Regions from separate parts of the Paenibacillus sp. CB74 genome, predicted to be linked through region 2. Evidence: riboswitches for the same ligand, from Rfam matches in the RefSeq annotation. Region 2 holds a riboswitch; the other holds the start of a gene.
The links. A riboswitch is a leader RNA that binds a small molecule or an ion and turns the genes downstream of it on or off. The one in region 2 is predicted to bind glycine.
Positions count from the first base shown of each region.

Region 1: linked by a shared signal. The riboswitch ahead of sdaAB (L-serine ammonia-lyase, iron-sulfur-dependent subunit beta) and the one ahead of gcvT (glycine cleavage system aminomethyltransferase GcvT) in region 2 are both predicted to bind glycine.

Region 1 covers NZ_CM146009.1:4,817,317-4,824,695, forward strand. The annotation lists gene ACX9NY_RS21200 (response regulator transcription factor) at 1-466, opposite strand, end outside; gene ACX9NY_RS21205 (alpha-glycosidase) at 710-2,470, shown strand; gene sdaAA (L-serine ammonia-lyase, iron-sulfur-dependent, subunit alpha) at 2,644-3,621, opposite strand; gene sdaAB (L-serine ammonia-lyase, iron-sulfur-dependent subunit beta) at 3,611-4,300, opposite strand; glycine riboswitch at 4,413-4,547, opposite strand; glycine riboswitch at 4,552-4,674, opposite strand; gene ACX9NY_RS21220 (phosphotransferase enzyme family protein) at 5,028-6,005, opposite strand; gene pstB (phosphate ABC transporter ATP-binding protein PstB) at 6,245-7,000, opposite strand; gene pstA (phosphate ABC transporter permease PstA) at 7,013-7,379, opposite strand, start outside.
Region 2 covers NZ_CM146009.1:95,861-103,239, forward strand. The annotation lists gene gcvPB (aminomethyl-transferring glycine dehydrogenase subunit GcvPB) at 1-1,411, opposite strand, end outside; gene gcvPA (aminomethyl-transferring glycine dehydrogenase subunit GcvPA) at 1,408-2,763, opposite strand; gene gcvT (glycine cleavage system aminomethyltransferase GcvT) at 2,760-3,896, opposite strand; glycine riboswitch at 4,115-4,215, opposite strand; glycine riboswitch at 4,219-4,341, opposite strand; gene gcvH (glycine cleavage system protein GcvH) at 4,685-5,077, shown strand; gene ACX9NY_RS00480 (PTS mannitol transporter subunit IIBC) at 5,497-6,954, shown strand; gene ACX9NY_RS00485 (BglG family transcription antiterminator) at 6,993-7,379, shown strand, end outside.

The sequences.
Region 1 (7,379 bases), 2.1 Mb from region 2:
TCCCCGATAAAACAATTTCATCCCCCGTCTCCTCATTGACGATGCGGTTGTCCTTCTCATAGATGGAGAGATGATCCAGCTTCAGAGCTGTATCCGATGAGACCGCAGTTCCCGCCTTACGCAGTTGGACCTCAATCCGGGCAGCCAGTTCATCGGGGTGAAATGGTTTCGTTACATAGTCATCGGCAAAATCGAGACCGTGCAACTTGTCGTCAATGGACGTTCTGGCCGAGAGCATGACAATGGGCACGGCTGGATGTTCTTTTTTCAGTCGCTGGCCCACCGTAAATCCATCCAGCCCGGGCAGCATGACATCCAGAATAATGAGTGAGCAACCAACAGCAGCCTCCGCTGCACCTTCACCACTGCCGAGCCATACCACCTCATAACCACGCTCCTCCAGATCGGCTCTGACCCAAGTTGCAATCTCCGTATCATCTTCAATGTATAACAGTTTGGTTTTCATTCGAATATTCGTTTCCTTTCCGCCCCCATTGGGTTAATGATATATCTGAGCATCATCATAAAAAAGCTATCTATAACAGATGGATTCAAATCTTGTTATCTTGTTATCTTGTTGAAGCCATGTTGAATTCCTTTACGTTACCACACATTCTAATTATAGCTTATCCATTAACGTGGGGAATGTTATATCAATCAAATCGACCAAGTACATATTATACCTACACCTGACGGGAGGAATTTCATTATGCTGCTGGAAGCCATCTATCATCAACCGAAACGCAATTGGGCCTATGCCTATGACCAAGACACAATTCATCTGCGCCTGCGCGCCAAAAAGAATGATCTGACTGAGGTACATGCCCTGACTGGAGACAAATATGCATGGGATGCAACCAAAGCGCTGGTTCCTTTAACAAAGTTCACCTCTGACTCGATGTTCGATTACTTCGAGGGCGAGGTGAAACCTCCCTACCACCGACTAAAATACTCTTTTCTTCTCAAAAGTGGAGATGAACAGATTTGGATGACCGAGACGGACTTCCAGGAAGAAGAACCGGACGATCCGGGTCGTATGTTCCAGTTCCCTTATATTCATGCAGGAGCTGTATTCACACCCCCTGCATGGGTTAAGGATGCCGTGTTCTATCAGATTTTCCCTGAACGATTCGCGAACGGCAACCCGGATATTAGTCCGGAAAAGGTGGAACCGTGGGGTGGCGAGCCGACACCTTTCAATTTCTTCGGCGGTGACCTTCAGGGTGTGATCGACCATCTGGATTACATCAGTGATCTGGGCATTAATGCGATCTACTTCACACCCATCTTTGAAGCTACCACCAATCACAAATACGATACCGAAGACTACCTGCGGGTAGACCGGCATTTTGGTGACGCAGATACCGTGAAGCGACTGGTCGAGCTGTGCCACGCACGTGGAATTCGCGTCTTGCTGGATGCTGTGTTCAACCATTCCGGGAAGACGTTTGCCCCGTTTGTGGATGTGCAGAAGAACGGAGAACAATCCAAATACAAGGACTGGTTCCATGTACATGAATTCCCGCTGGACGTGAAAGACGGCATTCCTACGTATGAGACTTTCGGATTCGAAGCGCACATGCCTAAGTTGAATACGGAGAATCCCGAGGTTAAGGCCTATCTGCTGGAGGTTGCCGAGTACTGGATTAAGGAAGTGGGTGCAGACGGATGGCGATTGGATGTTGCCGACGAAGTGGATGATGCCTTCTGGCGTGATTTCCGCCGAGTAGTCAAAGATGCTAATCCGGATGCCTATATTCTGGGCGAAGTATGGAATGAGTCCTCCTCCTGGCTTCAAGGCGACCAGTTCGATGCGTCCATGAACTATCCGTTTACCGATGCTGTGAATGCTTTCTTTGTAAAAAATACAATGCATGCCGAACAGTTCGCGAACTCCATCGGTCGGCAATTATCCCGTTATCCGCTTCAAGCCAGCGAAGTTGCATTCAACCTGCTGGACAGTCACGATACCCCGCGGCTGCTCACGCTATGTGAAGGCGACCAGCGCAAGATGAAGCTAGCTGCGTTATTCCAGTTCAGTTACATGGGCGCGCCGTGCATCTATTACGGAGACGAGATTGGCATGGACGGTGACCATGATCCGGGCTGCCGTAAATGCATGGAATGGGATGAAGCGAAGCAGGACCGTGAGCTGCTAGACTTTTATCAGAAACTGATCTCCCTGCGTCATGCTCATCCTGCCCTGCGTGCAGAAGGCACCGTTCGTTTCCTGCAGGCTCGCTCGGATGGCAGCCAATTGGTATTCGAACGGCAGAATGAAGAGGAACGCATTCTGGTTCTGTTCAATCGCTCGGAAGAGACGGCTATTGTCGAGCTGGAGGCGGGTGACGAGGAATGGACCGAGCTATTCGGTGGAAACCATCGTACCGCCAAGGATGATGGCGTGTATGCCATTGAATTGCCCGCGTATGGATATGCCGTACTGAGTACGGCTGTAAGCCAGGACTAGATTCATAATACAGATACATCTGAAGTCACTTATAAGTAGCCTAGCTTCACATCATTTGGCGGCATTAAACAAGCGTCCTGCAGAACCCGAATTCGGGTTCGCGGACGCTTGTTTTTATATCGCCGTTATACATCATCATGTCACTGGTTATTCCTCGGTGACCCCCGTTCAGATTAAACCTGAGGATCCGTTTCCGCTTGAACAGTATCCGTCCCACTTGTAGCTGTGTCAGCATCCGCTGGCTTCGACTCCGTCTCAGGCTCTGCACGCTTGGCCTTCGGTTTAGCCAGCTTCTGCATCATTTTGCGACCCGTTGGTGTCTGAGCCAACCCACCTTGGGCTGTCTCCCGGTGGCGGCTCGGCATCGCACTGCCTACTTCCAGCATCACGTCGATGACTTCATCTGACGGAATAGCACTACGCACTCCGGCCAATGCCATGTCGGCCGCAGCCAGCGCCGTAACGGCACCCAGTCCGTTACGTACGATGCATGGAATTTCAACGAGACCTGCGACCGGATCGCAGATCAGGCCCAGTGTATTTTTTAACGCTAGACCAACGGCATGAACGACCTGTTCCGGTGTACCTCCACGCAGTTCAACCATGGCACCCGCAGCCATGCCGATCGCGGAACCCACTTCTGCCTGACAGCCACCTTCTGCACCAGAGATAAATGAATTGTTGGCAATAACATAACCAATCGCTCCCGCGCAGAACAACCCATTCACCAAATGTTCGTCCGTCCAGCCAAATCGCTCCTGTGAGCTGATAAAAACACCAGGGATGATGCCGCAGGAACCGGCTGTAGGTGTTGCCACAATCCGGCCCATGGAGGCATTCACTTCAGATACACACAGGGCATACGCCATGGCAAGTGCGGAAGCATCTCCTGAGCAAGTCTCACCTTTGCGAATGTACTCGGCCATTTTTTTACCGTCTCCACCCGTTAATCCACTACGTGATGTGGTATCTTCCGTTAACCCTTTACGCACCGCTTCCTTCATCACCTGATAATATTCAGACATCTGTTTCACAACATCCGCTTCCGGTGTATTGGTCTCCTGAACCTGCTCCTCGATCATCAATTGAGCAATCGTTTTGGATTCCGCTGTACAGATCGTATTCAGTTCATGTAAATGTTTAAATCGCATCCGAATCAACTCCTCTCTTCAAATCGATGACACGAATGTCCAGTACATGATCCAGCTCTTTTAGACGCTTGAGCATATCAGGATTCGGCACGCCGTCCATCTCCATCGCAGTAAGTGCTTCGCCATCACGGGCTTTCCGATCCACCTGCATATACCCGATGTTAACCCCAGATGAACTGATCGTGGACGTTACCGAGGCAAGCACCCCTGCCTTGTCTGCATGTCGCAGCACGAGTGTCGGAAACTCACCACTAATCTGGACACGAAAATCATTCATCGCATGCACCGACACACTACCACCACCAATAGAAGCACCGATTAAGGAACATGTACGCCCTTCATGCCACAACTCAATTTTGACCGTATTGGGATGAGGAGCAGGCAGACCGCTTGTATAAAACTCAACCTCCATACCCGCTTCCTCTGCGTATTGCTCCGCATCCGGGATGCGCGGATCGTCTGTAACATAATCCAGCAGACCGCCGATCAGTGCCAGATCTGTTCCGTGGCCCTGATACGTATCAGCAAATGAACCGTAGAGCGTCAGCCGGGCACGTTCAGGCGTACAACCTAGCCACTGACGCGCAATTCTTCCCAGTCTTGCTGCTCCAGCTGTATGTGAACTTGAAGGCCCCGTCATCGACGGACCAATAATTGAGAAAACATCTTTAAATCGCACCTCATAACCCTCCAATTGTATTCGTCATTTCCATCCAGATCCCATGCCATAATGTTCCTTTATTACTGAATGATGACATCAAAAAAGGACAGAAGAAGGCCACAGGCCCTCTCTCTGTCCTCGATACCTGAGAGTTTCACGATCAGCAGTGTCTCACGACAAGGTGCATGCCCTACAATTGCAGACAAGTCACCAGACTGACTGATCATATACCCCTTGGGTGGCGCAGTTCGCGCACTCTCCAGAGTTGCGTCCAACGATGGTACATTTACCTGAGAGATTAACCACTGGGCCGGGTGCGCAGCAGCTTGCTCCTTCGGTGCCTGAACACTAGCCATTGCTCGGCTAACTCAGGTCTCTCCCGCTCGTTATCATCCGCTGTATGGAACCATTCTGAGCGTATGTCAGAACAGTAATGGAAATCGTTCATTCTTCTTCATTAAGATTAATCGACCGGAAGATCAGTGTCAACAAACTTAACGATTTCTTTAGATGTTTTTCCTTCATTTTCGATTGATTCGATGAAAACCAGAATATTTTGTCAGCTTTCATCACATTAATTCGGTAAAAGAAATTTTTTAAACAGATTATTTCATTTCCCTTCAATTCATAAAGCGCTTACTACTATTTATGATATTATCCACGAAACTGTTCGGGTATTCAGGCAACCATGATTTTTGAACTACCTGTTCATAGCCCTTCCGGATCTGCACATCTGAATTATAATTCACAGTTCGTAGAAGATACTCTCGTTCTGTACATAAGGTCTGCAATACTTGCTGCATAACTTCGGCATGCGATCTTTCATCCATTCGTGCCTAGACTCGTTCGCCATCTGAAAAGCATAATAACCAAGTGTAAAGATCAGCATGAACCCTTCCATTAAACGGATATCTCGATCCGTCAGTGGTGCGATCTGTTTTGTGTATCCAGATAAGAATATGTCACGTTCCTCCCGATTAAATATAAGCGCTGCCCCCCCGGCATCAAAAAGATAATAACCATAACCGTGTAGACAAAAATCAATCATGGACATCCCCTGATCCGTGATCAGCAGATTATTGCGAGTAATATCTCCATGAATAACGCCCCAGGTCTTTTCATCGAGAGGGTACGCTCCTAACTGCTCGTTAATGTTCTCAAACGTCTCCCGAAGCAGATCGAAGTCTTCCGTTGTAAAAATTCCCAATCGGACTCCCTCTTCCAGCTGCCCTAGCATGACCAAATTCTCATGGCCATTGCCATATGCCGGGCGTACCTTAGTTCGATCTGTCTGATTCTCCACACGTCCATATTGATGAAGCATCTGCAGCTGAGCACCAAGATCATATATCTGCTCTGTTGTCAGGCGTTCTCCCTGTTGGATGTCCCTGCCCTCAATCCACTCCAGTACTGTACAGCAGATTTCTTTACCTTCTTCACTTGTCCATAACGTGACCCAATCTCCCGATACATTGCGTACCGGATGTTGGACGCGTAATGCTGTTGTTGCATTTAACTCATGAAGCAGGTCCATCTCTGCCTCCAATGCAGAAGGCGTGTGCTGAATGCCTGACATACTTGCATATGCTGCTTGATGGATACGGAGCAGATACTTCTGCCCGCTTGCTTCATCAACGACATGATACGTCAGATTCTCGTTATGACGAATATAGGAAACGACAGGTTTTTCAATCGCGTAATTCTGTATGACCTGTGTTGCCACATGGTAGTAAGACCTCTGATCCGTAGTGATTATCAACATCTCCTTTAAATTTATGTAAACGCTATCTTTGTACTAAATATCGTAGCATAATGTTGATCCTGCATACAGAAAATCCCACTGTAATTATAAAATAAAAAGCACAACCCCCGAACAAACGTCCAGGCATTGTGCTTCTGTCTCTATTTATTTCTTCATCTCTCTGTCTGTTGCTCTATGTGACACTCCACTCCATGATCCAATTATCCGAAACGCCCCATAATGTATTCTTGCGTCAGACGATTGTCCGGGTTCGTGAAAATATGCTCTGTATCCCCGTGCTCAATCATGCTGCCCAGATAAAAGTAAGCTGTATAATCCGAAATACGTGCTGCCTGCTGCATGTTATGGGTAACAATAACAATCCGCAGCTCCTTCTTGAGCTCGGTAATCAATTCTTCAACTTTACCCGTGGATACCGGGTCTAGTGCAGATGCAGGCTCATCGAGCAGCAGAATCTGCGGATCAACAGACAAGGCGCGGGCGATACATAACCGCTGCTGTTGTCCACCTGAGAGAGACAAGGCTGATTCATTCAGTCTGTCTTTCACTTCGTCCCAAAGCGCAGCACGACGCAAGCTTTTTTCCACAATCTCATCCAGTGCCTTCTTACTCTTCGTACCACGGTAGCGGGGGCCAAACGCGATATTGTTGTAGATGGACTTATGAAAAGGATTCGGCTTCTGCCACACCATGCCAATCTTCTGGCGAAGCTTGATTACATCGGTTCCAGGCTCATTCAGATCGTTACCATCCATCCAGATATGTCCCTCTGTGCGGGAACCGGCGATCTCGTCGTTCATTCGGTTAAGCGACCGTAGGAACGTAGATTTACCACACCCAGACGGCCCGATAAGTGCCGTTACACTCGATTCGGGAAACGTCAGGCTGATCTGCTTGACCGCCTGAAAATGTCCATAATATATGCTTAACTGTTCCGTACCAAAAGGTATGGCCATGTTGGTTCCTCCTTATTTCGAAGCTGTCATGCGGCGGAATACAACCCGACCGATCCAGCGCGCACTTAGATTGAACGCCAGCACGAGAATGACAAGCACGGCGGATGCCCCTGCTGCCACCTCTTTGGAATCTGGTCCAATGCCTTCACTGTTCACTTTCCAGATATGGACAGCAAGTGTCTCTGCCGGACGGAACGGATTAAGCGGTGATCTCGGACTCGTCGGATTCCAATCTGTAAAGTCCAATGGCGGACTACTCATACCTGCGGTAAACATCAATGCTGCCGCCTCACCGAAGATCCGGCCCGATGCCAGAATCGTACCCGTAATCAAGCTCGGCAATGCCACAGGCAGCAGAATGGAAGTGATAATCTTCCAC
Region 2 (7,379 bases):
CCGTCGGCTCGATCATGATGCATTCTTCAACGTTGAGCGGAAAGTACACCGTTGGCGGGTGATATCCAAAATCAAGTAATCGTTTGGCAACATCCAGTGTACGCACACCATACTGCTTCAATCCCCGACCAGACATGACGAATTCATGTTTGCATACCCCTGGATACGGAATCTCGTAGTAAGGTGCGAGACGGGCCATCATATAGTTGGCATTCAGTACGGCACACTCCGATACACGGCGTAAGCCTTCCGGTCCATAGGTGCGAATGTAGGCATAGGCACGTACCAAAATACCGAAGTTGCCATAATACGCTTTGACCCGGCCAATGGATTGATCTCCTTCACGGTCCAGTGAATACACACCATCATCATTCTTGATCACCATCGGTTTAGGCAGGAACGGGATCAGACGGTTCTTCACCCCGACGGGTCCGGCACCAGGTCCACCACCGCCATGAGGCGTGCTCATCGTTTTGTGCAAGTTCAGATGCACCACGTCAAAGCCCATATCACCCGGACGGGTAATGCCCATAATGGCATTGGAGTTCGCGCCATCGTAGTACAGCAAGCCACCAGCTTGGTGTACGATGGATGCAATCTCCTGAATGTCTTTCTCGAACAAACCCAGTGTATTCGGGTTCGTCAGCATCAATGCTGCTGTATCCGTACCAACGGCTGCACGGAGTGCGTCCAGATCAACCAGTCCATCTGCGCGGGATGGAATCGTCACGGTCTCAAATCCTGCAACGGTTGCACTTGCCGGGTTGGTGCCGTGAGATGAATCGGGCACGATGACTTTGGTACGTTGTTCACCACGATCTTCGTGGTACGCACGAATCATCATAAGTCCAGTCCATTCTCCATGGGCACCAGCGGCTGGTTGCAGGGTTACCGCATCCATACCTGTCAGCCCCGCAAGGTCATTTTGCAAAGTATATAACAGTTCAAGTGCACCTTGAATGCTGGATTCATGCTGATAAGGGTGGATTTTGGCGAAACCATTGTAACGTGCAACATCCTCATTAATCTTCGGATTGTATTTCATCGTACAAGAACCCAGCGGATAAAATCCGTTATCTACGCCGAAATTACGACGGGACAGCGCAGTATAGTGTCTGATAACATCTACCTCAAATACTTCTGGCAGTGCTGCTGCTTCCGAACGGAGCATTTCCCGGGGAATCAACGTATCAACAGCCTGACGAGGAACGTCACATTCCGGCAGGGAATAAGCGACACGTCCAGGGCTGCTGAGTTCAAAGATCAAGGATTGTTCCGGAGCAGGAGATAAGGTCTGTGCGCTGAATGTTGTAGCTGTCTCAGATTGAGCCGGAGTGGAGACAGAGGCACCCATTTCAGATTGTCCTTGTCCTTGTATCGATGTTGTCGTTGTTGTCGTTTCCTGAGTCACAGCGATCCCTCCAATACTCGTGCAAATTCGTCGATCTCTTCTTTGCTACGTCGTTCGGTAACAGCAATAAGCATATGTCCGGCAAGCTCCGGATAATCACGTCCAAGTTCATAGCCACCAATAAAGCCCGCATCCAACAGTTTCAACTGAAGGGCATCCACGTCAGTTCCTTCAGGCAGCTTAATCACAAATTCATTGAAAGTTGGGGCATTAAATGTCAGGCTAACACCGGAAATCGCAGTTAATGTATTTAGGGTGTAATGACTCTTTTGCAGATTCAGATCCGCGACATCAATCATGCCTTGTTTACCCATAATGGACATATATACAGATGCGCTGAGTGCAAGCAGAGCCTGGTTGGAACAGATGTTGGATGTCGCTTTTTCGCGGCGGATGTGCTGTTCACGTGCTTGCAGTGTGAGTACAAATCCACGTTTGCCGTTGCGGTCCATTGTCTGGCCTACAATTCGGCCAGGAATTCGGCGCATATGAGGCTGGGATACGGCGAAATATCCGCATGTCGGGCCGCCGAGTGAAGCGGCGATGCCAAGGGGCTGCGCATCGCCAACAACGATGTCGGCACCCAGCTTGCCTGGGGCTTCCAGCAGACCCAGCGATAGCGGGTTAGCACTTACGACGAGCAGGCCCTTGTGCGCATGCACGAGGTCGGCCGCTTGTTTTACATTTTCCACGGCACCAAAGAAGTTCGGGCTCTGGATCATGACAGCTGCGGTATCATCCGATATGGCGGCTTGCAGGGCATCCCAGTCCGTGACCCCATCCTTATAACCGATCTCGATAATCTCCAGACGGAGTCCGTGCGCATACGCCTGCAATACCTGACGGGCTTCCGGATGAACGGTACGGGATACGATAAGCTGTTTGCGACGAGTTGCCGCTGCGGCCAGATTACCTGCTTCAGCAAAGGCGGTTGCGCCGTCATACATACTGGCATTGGCTACAGCCATACCGGTTAATTCACAAATGTAGGATTGAAATTCGAAAATAGCCTGTAGTTCACCTTGACTGATCTCAGGCTGATAAGGTGTGTAGGCAGTGTAGAACTCGGAACGTGAAATGACATGATTGATGACGGAAGGAACATGATGATCGTATATGCCTGCGCCGAGGAAGCTTGCGTGTGTTTCGAAATTGGCGTTGGCACCAGCTTGTTTGGACATGTGCCGTGTCAGCGCATATTCATCAAGTTTGGAGGATACGGGCAGCTCGCCCTGATAACGAATCTCCTGAGGAATGTCCTGGAACAGTTCCTCCAGTGAATCCACACCGATGGTTGCGAGCATGGCACTCTGATCCTGTTCTGTCATGGGAATGTAGCGGTGCTTGCTCATGATTGATCAGCTCCTTGAGTAAGTGTCTTTGACGTACGTGTCCGTTTATGAAAAGGGGTCTTTACGACCTCGGCTTTCAGTTTCTTCCCTCGGATCTCAATCTCAAGCGGGGTTCCCAGCGCAGCGTATTTGCTGTCGATGAGGGCAAGCCCCAGATTACGCTTCAATGTAGGTGATTGCGTGCCTGTTGTCACTTCACCGATCTGTACGCCTTCGGCGTAAATCGGATAGTGGGAGCGAGGAATACCGCGCTCCAGCACTTCGATGCCGACCAGTTTACGGGCGGGCCCGTCATTTTTTTGCTGTAACAAGGCTTCGTGTCCGATAAAAGGTCCAGCATTCAGTTTCACAAACATACCAACGCCAGCTTCAAGCGGAGAGATGGTTGCCGACAATTCCTGTCCATACAGGGGCAGCCTAGCTTCAAAGCGCAATGTATCTCGGGCACCAAGTCCGGTTGGCACCAGTCCGTGACCTTCGCCTGCTTGCATTAATCCGTTCCAGACGGTAGCGGCCTGATCTGCTGGAATATATAGTTCAAAGCCATCTTCACCGGTATAACCGGTACGGGACAACAGCAATTTTACTCCACAGACTTCGGCATCCTGCACAAAACGAAACGGTTCAATCGTGGATACATCCGTTTCGGTAACTTTTCCGATAATATCCACAGCCAGTGGACCTTGCAGGGCAAGTAGCGCCGTCTGCTCCGAATCGTTGGTCATGTTTACGCCAGGGATCAAGTGATCTTGCAGCCACGCCCAGTCCTTGTCGATATTGGAGGCGTTAACGACGAGCATATAATGCTGATCTTCCAGCTTATACACGAGCAGATCATCCACCACACCACCATCTGGATAACACATCAGGGTGTACTGGGCTTGACCGGGAACCAGCGTGGTTACATCATTGGTTGTCATTTGTTGCAAAAAAACTTCAGCCTGCTCACCCTGTACAGTGAATTCGCCCATATGGGATACATCAAACAGTCCAGCACGCTCACGCACCGCTTCATGTTCTTTCTGGATTCCGCTGAATTGCACCGGAAGCTCCCAGCCTCCAAAATCAATGCACCGTACGCCTTCGTATTGCTGATACAGGGGAAAGAGTGGTGTTCTAAGCAAATCGGACATCAAATCACCTCGTCATGGGCCGTCAAACGGCCGAATATGCAATCGTGGATCAATGAACCAGGGTATTTTTTAATTTATCAGCTAGAAGTCATTCGTAGATAAGTATGGTAAGGCAGCTATGGCAGCGCCGATTGAAATCCTGTTTTTCGTTTTTTTGGGAAAAAGGAAAAGGACAGGCCAAAGAATCGGCATGCCAAGTAGCACGCTGTATTCTAAGGCTCTGTCCCTTGTACCTGAGAGTTACCCCGCTGTATTGTACAACAGGTTTCCCCTTGGGTGATCATAACGCCCGTACAGGGCGAATAGATGCTCTCCAGAGTTGCGTCCCGTAAAAGTCCTTTTGCCTGAGAGATTCACCCCCGCTTATCGGTGGTTTACTCCTTCGGCGTTACCTCATGTACATCCCGAATCGGGTGTCACGGGTAATCTCTCCCTTTACATTCATCCGCGGGTATAACATAGTCCAATAAACACATTTACTCTCCTCATTAAAACGTGAATCCACTACTGATGTCAAGAACGATATCATTGATATTGAATTAAAACCGAATATTTATTGTATTTTGAATTATATTGTTCGTGTATTTAAAAAGACTGCGCTTACTATTCTAGTTTTCACCAGTATATGTAGAAAGAGTGTATTTAGGTTACGGTTTGGAGAGGCCGTCATCAAATAAATTGTGAGGTATCTTGACATTTGAATCCGAAATATCATACGCTATGTTCTGGGAAAAAGGTTAAGGTCAAAGAACGCATGCACTCATTAATGAAAAGCGAGGCGGATATCGATGAGCGAATTGAAAAGTGATTTCCTGTACAGTGAAGAGCACGAATGGGTGCAAACCGTAGGGGAGGATACTGTACGTATTGGCATTACCGAGTTCGCGCAGCATCAGCTGGGTGACATTGTGTTTGTGGAATTGCCTGACCTTGAATCCAATGTAAAAGCAGAAGACAGCATTGGAACGATTGAATCGGTCAAAACGGTGTCGGACTTGTTCTCTCCCGTCACAGGTTCAATTATTGCAGTCAATGATTCGTTGCAGGACTCACCTGAACTTGTGAACAGTTCTCCTTACGAGGAAGGCTGGATGATTGAGATCCGTGTTGAGGGAGATCTGACAGCAGCGTTGTCTGCATTGATGAATGCAGATGCGTATCGTAAACATACGGAAGAATAGGATCAACGGACTTGTACTTATTAACATATACTTTATAAAAAAATGAAATAAACTTCATATTGTTTCGACCTGTGTGAGCCGGATGCTTGCACAGGTTTTTTGTGCTTTCCAGGAATGGTTTTGAATAGGGATCGAGGCAGATTAGGGATGTAAATCACCTGATTGGACCAAGCTATAGGTTAGAAAATGATGCTGGAAATGACAAAAGTCATAGGCAGGAAAAGCCTTGTGTACCAATGGTTTTAGCCATTATGCATCAATAAAAACGATTACATAACCTAATGTTGTCATCATTGTTCATGACGAAAGTACGCTTTCATTTCATTGAACAGGAGAGCATTCTCGCTTAGGATTACAGCAGGGGAGAAATGATACCCCTTTCATAAGTCATAATCACTTGATCCAAGGAGGATAATACAATGAGTAATTTGGACCAATCGTCCAATTCCAAAGGTGGGCTACGGGTAGGTGTGCAGCGTTTTGGCCGATTCCTGAGTGGTATGGTCATGCCGAATATGGGAGCGTTCATCGCCTGGGGATTAATTACGGCCATGTTCATTCCAACAGGCTGGTTCCCTAACGAGACACTAGCACAGTTAGTTGATCCAATGATTAAATATTTGCTCCCACTGTTAATTGGTTACACCGGGGGTACGATGGTGCATGGTCAGCGTGGTGGTGTCGTAGGTGCCATTATGACCATCGGGGTCATCGTGGGTAGTGATATTCCGATGTTCCTCGGTGCCATGATTGCCGGACCACTGGCAGCATGGATCATCAAAAAATTCGATAAATCAATCGAAGGTAAAGTTAAAGCCGGATTCGAAATGCTGGTTAACAACTTCTCAGCCGGTATTATTGGCGGGATCTTGGGGATTTTTGCTCTACTGGGTATTGGGCCAGCTGTAGAAGCGATTAGCAAAGTATTGTCTGCCGGTGTGCAAGGTCTGATGAATCTGGGCTTGCTACCGCTGGTCAACCTGATTATCGAACCAGGTAAAGTATTGTTCCTGAACAATGCAATCAACCACGGTATTCTGACACCAATTGCAACAGATCAGGCAAGAGAATTAGGACAATCTGTTCTATACATGCTTGAATCCAACCCGGGTCCGGGACTGGGTATCTTGCTTGCTTACTGCTTCTTTGGACGCGGAATGGCCAAATCTTCTGCACCAGGTGCCGTTATCATTCATTTCTTCGGGGGAATTCATGAGATCTACTTCCCTTATATTCTGATGAGACCGATTCTGATTCTTGCCGCAATCGCGGGTGGCGTCGCAGGTACATTAACATTCATGCTCACCGGAGCAGGACTTGTTTCGGCACCATCACCGGGTAGTATTATCGCGTATTTCCTGTTAACACCAAAAGGTGGATACCTGCCAATGCTCGCAGGGGTGCTTGTAGCAGCAGTCGTTTCATTCTTGATTGCAGCAGTGTTGCTGAAAACGGGTAAACAAAAGGACGAAGATTTGGAGTCCGCATCCAGTCGGATGAAAGACATGAAGAGTCAAGGAACCGTGCCAAACGCAGGCATTACGGCTAATAATCATCGTGAAGCAGACAGAGCTTCAGATAAGGCTTCTTCTACAGTGAAAACAGATGTGAAGAAGATTGTCTTCTCCTGTGATGCAGGCATGGGGTCGAGTGCCATGGGTGCTTCCATTCTCCGCAAGAAGATGAAGGCAGAGGGGATTGACGTTACGGTGACCAACACGGCCATCAGTGATATCCCGCCGGATGCAGATGTGGTAATCACACAACAAATATTAACCGATCGTGCCCGCTCCGTTGCGCCGAACGCAGAACATATATCCATCGACAACTTCCTAAAAAGCCCGGAATACGATGCGCTTGTTGAACGTCTGAAGTAATTGCGCGCAATCGTTTTCCCTGAGCCGGAGGCTGAGATATGAGTATTACCAAAAGACAACGTGAAATCGTGGAGTTTCTGCTGGAGCATCCACATGAAGTCACTGCCGGTGAAATTGCCGTTGAAGTAAAGGTTAGTACCCGAACGGTTCACCGGGAGCTGCAAATGATTGAACAATGGCTTGAACCTTTGGGCATGAGGCTGGAAAAAAAATCAGGAACCGGTATCCGAATTGATGCCAGTTCCGATGATCTGGCTGTATTGCGCCAGCAACTGGAGGGTAAAGAATATGTAGAGTTTACGCCGGAAGAGCGTAAGCTCTTCATGCTTTGCATCCTGCTTGATGAAGCGGAGCCTGTGAAATTACTCGCTCTGGCTTCGGATTTGAAAGTGACCGTATCCACCGTAACCACAGATCTGGATGAT